4 regions of the Brenneria populi genome follow, and region 4 is predicted to be linked to each of the others. Evidence: predicted binding sites of a transcription regulator. Region 4 holds the regulator's gene; each other region holds the start of a gene.

Region 1 (2,209 bases), on a different contig from region 4:
CGCGGACAATCCGCCGTAGCTCTGTCCCGCCACCACGGTGCTCTCGGGATCGTCGCTGAAAACGGCGTATTGCGCCGCCAGAGGCAATAGCTCCGCCTGTAGCGCCACCCAGAACTCTTCATCGCAGGTCAGCTCCCGTTCGCGGTGCGCCATGTCGATAACGTCGATAAACAGCCATACCGCCGGCGGCAGGGTGCCGTCGGCCGTTGCCGCGTCCAGCGCGGAAAACAGCGGGAGCTGCCGCGCCCATTTTTGGCCGTCCAGCACGATTGCCAGCGGACGCGGCGTCTTCGTCTCGCTGACGCCGGAGGTATACAGCCAGATGCGTCGCCGGTTTCCCAGACGGTCGCTTTGCCACGGGAAAAGCCGCAGCCGTCGCGGATCCGGTTGCGCCGCTGTGCCGCTGTCCCACTGTCGCCATGCCTGCTGAGCGGGCGCGGCGGGCATATGCGCGGCGGACAGAAAGTCTCCCCAGTGGGTGCTATAGGGCTTCAACGGATTGAGCGGATCGGCGATGGCGTAGGCAAACAGTGAACACCACCACTCCCGCTGTTGACGGCCGCGCTGCTCCTCGTCGCCGTGGAATTCCGGCGGCAGCCGCTCGCGGGTGATGGGAATGAGGTTGTAGCTGCCGCGCCATTGCGCCGCGATATTCAGCGACCAGAACCAGACATCGGTGCCGGGCAGCCGCCGCAGGCTTTGCGGCGTAGGGCTGTGGTGATCGGTAATGCCATTGATATCGATATAGACGCGCTGAATGGCGGAACGGCGTTCATCCCCGGCGGGATCGCGCCAGAAAAAGGTCACGCCGACCTGATCGTCATCCACGGTTTCCACGAGCGGCGTGCCGGCGAGGGCTATCTGCCGCCACCAGGAATCGCTCCCCGCCGACGCCGACGAAAGCAGCGCGGAGGCGGTACCAGGTGGTTGTTTTTTAATCATTAAAACCTCTCAGTGTGCCCCATTACATTTGTATTTCTTACCTTTCATTGCATAGACGATGATGTAATACGATTGCTTTACGTTTATTTAAGTTAACGCGAATAATATTGAGATTTATTTACATTTGCAATAATATGTCGATCTCCCAGCCCGTCGAGAGGACGTTAATATTTAGTTAATTTATTGTTTTTAATCATGATATTTTGCGAAAAAACCGGTTGCTGACCAGGAGCGAGAAGGTGTGTTTCGGCCTTTGCGGTGGCTAAACAAACGCCAATCATCTTGGGCTAATTTACGACAAGGCTGTTTTCTGGGGGATGATTCCATGTTTAAAACGACAAAAAAATCGTTAGCTTATCTCATTAATTTCTCTGTTGATAATCACCGTTGCCCGCTGGTCATGAGCTCGACTTTGCTGATATCGTCGCTGGCCTGCGCCGCCGTTGCCAATGCGGCGACGGCCGACGACGGCGACACCATCGTCGTGACGGCCTCCGATGCGGAAAGCGTTACCGCGCCGCTGCAAGGCATCGTCGCTAAAGCAAGCGCCGCCGGCACTAAGAGCAGCACGCCGTTAATCAAAACCCCGCAAACCATTAGCGTCGTTACGCGCGATCAAATGGATGCTCAGGCGGTTTCCTCGGTCTCGGACGCATTGAGCTATTCCAGCGGCGCCTTTACCAACTATCGCGGATCTTCCAACCGCAATGACGAAGTGGTGGCGCGCGGTTTTCGCTTTGCGCCTAAATTTCTGGACGGCCTGAGCTATGGTTTGGGCAGTCAGGGAAGCACCATCGGGAAAATCGATCCCTGGCTGCTTGAGCGGGTGGAGCTGGTGCACGGGCCGGCATCGGTGCTGTACGGTCAGGTCAACCCCGGCGGCTTGGTCAGTATGACCAGCAAACGCCCGACGGCGCAGAATATCCGCAAGGTGAAACTGAGCGCCGGCAATCAGCATCTGGGCGAAGCGGCGTTCGACTTCGGCGGCGCGCTGAATGAAGACCAGAGCCTGCTTTATCGCCTCAACGGCATTGCCAGCACCAAACACGAGTTCGTCAAGGATTACAAACAAGAGCGCATCGCCATCGCCCCGGCGCTGACCTGGCTGCCTAACCCCGACACCAGTTTTACCCTGCTGACCAGTTACCAGAATGATCCCGAGGCGGGATTCCGCAACTTTCTGCCCGCTTACGGTACGGCGCTGGGCACCAGCGCCGGCTACCTTCCTTATGATCTGAACGTCAGCGATCCCAACTACCATCAGTCG
Region 2 (2,209 bases), on a different contig from region 4:
AAGCGCGCCTTCCGTACGCCCGGCATAGCCTTCGCCCAGCCGGGTGTTATTCGTCTTCTCATAATAGAGGCCGGCGCGCGTCTGGCCCCAATCCCAGATGCCGTTATGGGTGAGGCCGTAGCTCTGCCGGTACATCCGATTGGTTTCCTGGCCGTACATGCCATCCACGATGCTTACCTGATTTGCGGGAAGGCTAGCGTGGTTGCTGTTCTGAACATCTCCGGCATAGATATTGCCCTGGCGGCTGTAGCCGTATTCAAAGTCCAGTATCTGCTGGGGGTTAATCTTCCACGACAGCAGCGTATTGATATCTTTATTACGTACCCCTTCACGCCCGGCGGCGGTGGTATCGGCGACGGAGCGGTTGATGTCATAAGCGTCGGCGTCGGTGCGATTGATATTGCCGTACAGGCGCATGGTCAGCACGTCGGCGATCAGCGGCCCGTTCAGGCTGAAGTTGACGCGGCGGGTATCGCCCTCTTTACTCTCTTCCGGCTGATTGGTGTACAAGGAGAAAGAACCGTGCCAGTCGTTGGTGGGACGTTTGGTAATAATATTCACCACCCCGCCCGCCGCGCCGGAACCGTAGCGCGCCGCCGCCGGGCCGCGCAGCACTTCGATACGTTCCACCATTTCCACCGGCACCCAGTTGGTATCGCCGCGGGTATCGCGTTCGCCGCGCCAGCCGTAGCGCACGGCGTTACGCGAAGTGACCGGTTTGCCGTCGATCAGAATCAGGGTATTTTCCGGCCCCATGCCGCGAATATCGATCTGCCGGTTATTACCGCGCTGGCCGGTAGAGCTGTTGCCGGTCAGATTGACGCCGGGCATTTTTCGGATAATGTCCGACAGGTCGTTAACCGGCGGCGCTTTCTCAATATCTTCTTGGGTAATAATGGAGACACCCGGCTGCTGCTTTAACGCTTCCTCCGCGGTTGCCTGAACCACCATGACATCGTCTTTGCCTTCCTCCGCCGCGTAGGCATGGCTGCCCAGGATCCCCGCCAACAGCACGGCCAATGGTCGTTTAATGTAATTAATTATTACAATCATTGAAGTTATCCCCATTTATTGTATGCAATTGCAAATAAAAGATTATGATAATAATTATTATTATCATTGTATATGCATACTAAAAATCCTCACATTTTCTCCATAATGTGAAAAATCGCGGGAATAAAAGCGGGGGTTTGGAATAGCGAACTACCGTACAAAAGATTAAATAATATTAAAAAACAACAAATTAATATAAATCCTTTCCGGGTGTGCCGATATATGCCGCAGACGGCGATTTGGGAAGATTCATCAGGGCTATCGCCGAAATACCCCTGATAAAGCGCGATTTAATATTATTAACTGGTTACCTTTTACTTTGCGCCGTTACTTTCGCTCGGATGCGTTCGTCGGTTCCCGGACGTTTCCTCTATTCGAACAAATCAGGCCGGCAACGATAGCGGCAATACCGAGAGCATGGGAAACGTGCAGCCGTTCCCCCAGAAACAGCGCCGACAGCACAACAGCGGCGGCGATGTCAGCGTTGACCAGGAAAGCAAGGAAAATGAAGAAGCGGAACGCGCCATTATAATCCCCTCTCCGATCGGATGAATCAGGATACCTAAACGACTACCCGATAACACTGGCGATAGACAAACCCCTTCTTACCGCCGCGGCCCGGACGACTATCCCTGCATACGCTGATTATCCGGCAGCAGCGTATAATCCAGCACGATGATATCGTTCAATATCGGTCTGAAGATGGTTTTCAGCTCATCGTGCTTAGGATGCGGCAAATAGCGCTGGCGCGCCTGCTCGTCGCGAAAAGTCATCATCACGCAGTGCGTGAAGCCGCCGTTCTTCCCTTCCGGGCTATCGTTGCATCCCCACTCAACGGCCTGCACGCCCTCGACGTTCTCAGTCATGCGCAGAAATGCCGCTCTTACCGCTTCAATTTCTGAGGCGGAGGCTGTATCAGTGAAAGCGATCAACAATATGTGACGTATCATGCGGAACTCCAATCGTTATTTTCTAATTTCAGCAAGTAAAACCGAACGGCGTATCAAACCGTTCGCCGATCCAGACCGTACCGGCCGGGTTATTGGCCGCGGGCATCGCATCCTGCGCCATCAGCCCGGCTAGATGATGTCATTCGCGCTTCATGGATGACGCTCTCCGCGGTCCTATCGGCGGACGCCATCCAAGAGCGTTCATT
Region 3 (2,209 bases), on a different contig from region 4:
CGAGCCCCACGGATGGGGTGAGTAATAAAGCCAACGAACAGGCAACTTGAAGTATGACGGGTATCAAAATCATACGATAAAGTCACGTACGAATTATCGGCAATAAGCAATAAAGCTTTAACATTTCGGATGGCCGCGCGGCGGGGGAAATAGGCGGTAAAACAGCGCCGGGAGCGCTTTTCAACGTCGCGTGCAGGGCGTCGGGCTGGGGGCGCAGGATAAAAAACCGGAATAACGGCTAATGCCGGTCGTTTAAATATCGAGGTAGACGGAGCAACCACCGGGGTGAGGCATCCCTGCGGGAACCTCCCCCGGTGTTTCCCCTAAAAATCGGCTTAAGTGATCCGCCGTTTGGAATAACGGCTCGTTATTCCGGTTGTGCGTTACGTCGGATTAGCGCGGGCGGCTCTCCGGCGCGCGGATTATTTTTTCGCTTCAGCAAAGCGTTTCGCGGCTTCGTCCCAGTTCACTACGCTCCAGAACGCCTTGATGTAGTCAGGACGGCGGTTCTGGTATTTCAGGTAGTATGCGTGTTCCCACACGTCCAGAGCGACGATCGGGTAGCCGGAAGCGCCGGAAATGGCTTCGCCCATCAGCGGGCTATCCTGGTTGGCCGTGGAAACCACCGCCAGTTTGCCGTCATCTTTCAATACCAGCCAGGCCCAGCCGGAGCCGAAACGCGTGGCCGCGGCCTGCTCGAATTTCTCTTTGAAAGCGTCGACGCTGCCGAAATCGCGCTCGATGGCGGCTTTCAGATCGCCGGTCAGCGTGGTGCCAAGCTTCAGGCCTTTCCAGAACAGGCTGTGGTTGGCGTGTCCGCCGACGTTGTTACGCAAAGCGGTTTTTTTCTCCGCCGGCACTTTATCCAATTGCGCGATCACTTCCTCTGGAGGCAGTTTGGCGAACTCAGGCAGGGATTCCAGCGCTGCATTAGCGTTATTGACGTAGGTCTGATGGTGCTTGGAGTGATGAATTTCCATCGTTTGTTTGTCGAAATGAGGCTCCAGCGCGTCATAAGCATAGGGCAGGGATGGTAGTGAATAACTCATGTTTAGCATCTCCGTGGTTGTAGTACCGAAATGTTGTAGTACTGAAAAGCGGTATCGTACACAATTATTCTAGTACACAAAATATTGCGGCACTGCTTTTGTTAGCGCCGCGTAAGAATTAGGTTCATTATAGTTAATTAAATGATATTGAAAATGATTATTCTTGTTTGAAAACGATCCGACCGGTCGCTTTAGGCCCATATAACAGGCGCTTATGGGGGGCCGCGGTGAGATAAAAACAAATTAATCTAAGTCATGCTCGATAAGACTAAGCGCCGTTCCGCGTTTGCCGACAAAGTCCGATGAGCGGCGGTAATGGATGGCTCGTAAAGACGCTGCACGCGCCCGATGCGCCACCGGCTTTCGCGGCGTCCTGCCGCTCACCTCAGCGCGATTTTTTACGCGAAGGGAAAAACAATATACTGTTATTTATGGCGATTGATTAAATAACGTTTAATTATTTTCTGGGGATTCGTCAGCCTTTCTGGGTCGTCGCAAGCGACGTTCAAAGGCGTTCTCTACGCGCTTGCCTCTGGCGCGGACATTATTCGCGCAGCCGCTGCGGATGGGTATAGACGGTGGCGCGCCCCGGACGGCAAAAGCCCACCAGCGTCAAATTGCAGCGCGCGGCGACCTCGACGGCCAGTGAGGTGGCGGCGGAAACCGCAAACAGGATCTCGACGCCGCACATGGCGGACTTCTGCACCATCTCATAGCTGGCCCGGCTGGAAACCAGCGCGGCGCCTTGCCGCCATGGATTTTTCGCCCGCATGCCGAGCAGCTTGTCCAGCGCGACGTGGCGCCCGACATCTTCGCAGCCGCCGGCCAGCAAGCCCTCCGGCGTGATCCAGGCCGCGGCATGGGTACAGCCCGTCAGCCGGCCCACCTGCTGTACGTTTTCCAACTGCGCCAGCGCAGACTCAAGACGGCTGAGCGAGAAGGTTTGGCTAAAGGGCAGGGGGGAGACGGGCTTGCCGATCTCCGCCAGCTGCTCCACGCCGCAGACGCCGCAGCCGGTACGGCCATCCATCGCCCGGCGCCGCGCTTTTAAGCCGGAAAAACGGCGGCTGGACAGCTCGATTTGCACTTCAATGCCGTTGCATACCGGTTGAACGTCAATGCCGTAAATCTCCTGCGGCGACGCAATGATGCCCTCCGAC
Region 4 (2,209 bases):
CCTATCCTTACCGATACGAGTTTCTCATGCGCAAAGTGTCTGTTATTATTAGCCGATAAGCGGGTAATACACGGCACCTTATCATTAAGAATCAAGAGGTTATTCAATTCATGGCACTCATAGGAATTTTCTTTGGCAGTGACACCGGCAATACCGAGAACATTGCCAAGACCATCCAGCAGCAACTGGGGACCGACGTTGCCGAAGTTCATGACATCGCCAAAAGCAGTAAAGAAGATCTTGAAGCTTTCGATATTTTACTGCTGGGTATCCCTACCTGGTACTACGGGGAAGCCCAGTGCGACTGGGATGACTTTTTCCCCACGCTGGAAGAAATTGATTTTACCGGTAAGCTGGTCGCCCTGTTCGGCTGCGGCGATCAGGAAGACTATGCGGAGTACTTCTGCGACGCGATGGGCACCATCCGCGATATTATTGAACCGCGCGGCGCGACCATCGTTGGACACTGGCCGACGGAAGGCTATTACTTTGAAGCCTCCAAAGGCCTGGCGGACGATAACCACTTCATCGGTTTAGCCATCGACGAAGATCGTCAGCCCGAACTGACCAGCGAGCGCGTCACCGCCTGGGTAAAGCAGATCGGCGAAGAGTTGAACCTGAAGGAACTGGTCGGCTAAAACGGACGCCTGGCTCTGACCGCCTCCATCGTCGGAGCCAGATCAATCAATAGGAGAAGCCTTTCATAAAGATTGATACATTTTTTTAACTTCCTTCCATAACCATGTACAATACCCACATCGGTCTTGTGCATTCAACTGGCGCCGCCCATTTACCAACAATGTATTGCATGATACATCCGTATAGTGTGTGGGAATAATTTTGTTAACATTCCATTGTTTTCATTTTGAATGCACGGTTCTATAATTGGAGCGCTTTTACATTTTTTAAGCCGACCGATGTCATAGGCTAAATCGCCTCCATTGATCAAGTAAGCAACAGGACTAAATCCGCATGACTGACAATAACACCGCATTAAAGAAGGCCGGCCTGAAAGTCACTCTTCCAAGACTGAAAATCCTGGAAGTGCTGCAGGACCCAGAGTGCCATCACGTCAGTGCGGAAGATTTATATAAAAAACTGATTGATATGGGTGAAGAGATCGGTTTGGCGACCGTCTACCGCGTATTGAATCAGTTTGATGATGCTGGAATCGTAACCCGTCATAATTTTGAAGGCGGTAAATCGGTTTTCGAACTGACGCAGCAACATCATCATGACCATCTGATTTGCCTGGATTGCGGCAAAGTCATTGAGTTCCGTGATGAATATATCGAAACACGCCAACGCGAAATCGCGGAAAGACATGGCATCAAACTGACCAACCACAGTTTGTATCTGTATGGTCATTGCAGCGCCGGGGATTGTCGTGAAGACGAAACCCTGCACGATGCAAAAAGATAAATCAACCGCATAAAAAATCGCCGGGAGCGGTTTTTAACGTCGCGCGCGACGGCTCTCATGGATGAGACGCATAAGAACCGCCGGAAGCCATGCTCCATGTCGCCGGCGCCGGTCCGAAAGGCGATGGACAGATCGTCGTCATAAAATAAAACCGCCAAGGCGGTTTTATTTTTATTTCCTGCCGTGAACCGAATTCCCGGTTATCCCACCCAGGTATCCCGCAAGCCTACCGTCCGGTTAAACACCAAATGCTGTGAGCTGGAATAAACCCGATCGGCGCAGAAGTAGCCTTCGCGCTCAAACTGATACGCTTTTTCCGCTTCGGCCTGCGCCATACCGGCCTCGACAAAGCCATGAGCCACCGTCAGCGATTGCGGGTTGATGGTCGCCAGAAAATCTTCCGCCGCGCCGGGATTCTCCACGCTGAACAAGCGATCATACAGCCGGAACTCCGCCGGCAGGCCATGCGCTACCGACACCCAGTGAATCACCCCTTTTACCTTGCGTCCGTCAGCCGGATCTTTGCTTAAGGTATCCGGATCGTAGCTGCAGTAGATAGTGACGATGTTACCCTGCTCGTCTTTATCGATATGCTCCGCCTTAATCACGTAAGCGTTGCGCAGGCGAACTTCTTTGCCCAACACCAGGCGTTTATATTGTTTATTGGCCGACTCGCGGAAATCCGCGCGGTCGATATAGACTTCGCGGCTAAACCCCACCTGACGGGTGCCCATTTCCGGTTTATTCGGATGGTTCGGCATCGTCACCCACTCTTCATGCCCCTCAG

Evidence for each region. The regulator Fur, encoded in region 4, represses iron uptake genes when iron is present. The targets are predictions, from matches to a motif close to ATAATAATGAGAACNACTATCAA.
Region 1: fes (enterochelin esterase) is a predicted target of Fur. The motif match lies at 1,044-1,066, and genes of this name have one in related genera.
Region 2: VSX58_RS09760 (TonB-dependent siderophore receptor) is a predicted target of Fur. The motif match lies at 1,098-1,120, and genes of this name have one in related genera.
Region 3: sodA (superoxide dismutase [Mn]) is a predicted target of Fur. The motif match lies at 1,191-1,213, and genes of this name have one in related genera.

What each region holds. Positions count from the first base shown of each region.
Region 1 covers NZ_JAYWTM010000006.1:213,424-215,632, forward strand. The annotation lists gene fes (enterochelin esterase) at 1-942, opposite strand, end outside; gene VSX58_RS08450 (TonB-dependent siderophore receptor) at 1,268-2,209, shown strand, end outside.
Region 2 covers NZ_JAYWTM010000006.1:478,919-481,127, reverse strand. The annotation lists gene VSX58_RS09760 (TonB-dependent siderophore receptor) at 1-1,053, opposite strand, end outside; gene VSX58_RS09755 (Dabb family protein) at 1,680-2,003, opposite strand.
Region 3 covers NZ_JAYWTM010000017.1:36,673-38,881, reverse strand. The annotation lists gene sodA (superoxide dismutase [Mn]) at 423-1,049, opposite strand; gene fdhD (formate dehydrogenase accessory sulfurtransferase FdhD) at 1,594-2,209, opposite strand, start outside.
Region 4 covers NZ_JAYWTM010000004.1:239,298-241,506, forward strand. The annotation lists gene fldA (flavodoxin FldA) at 111-638, shown strand; gene fur (ferric iron uptake transcriptional regulator) at 973-1,422, shown strand; gene glnS (glutamine--tRNA ligase) at 1,623-2,209, opposite strand, start outside.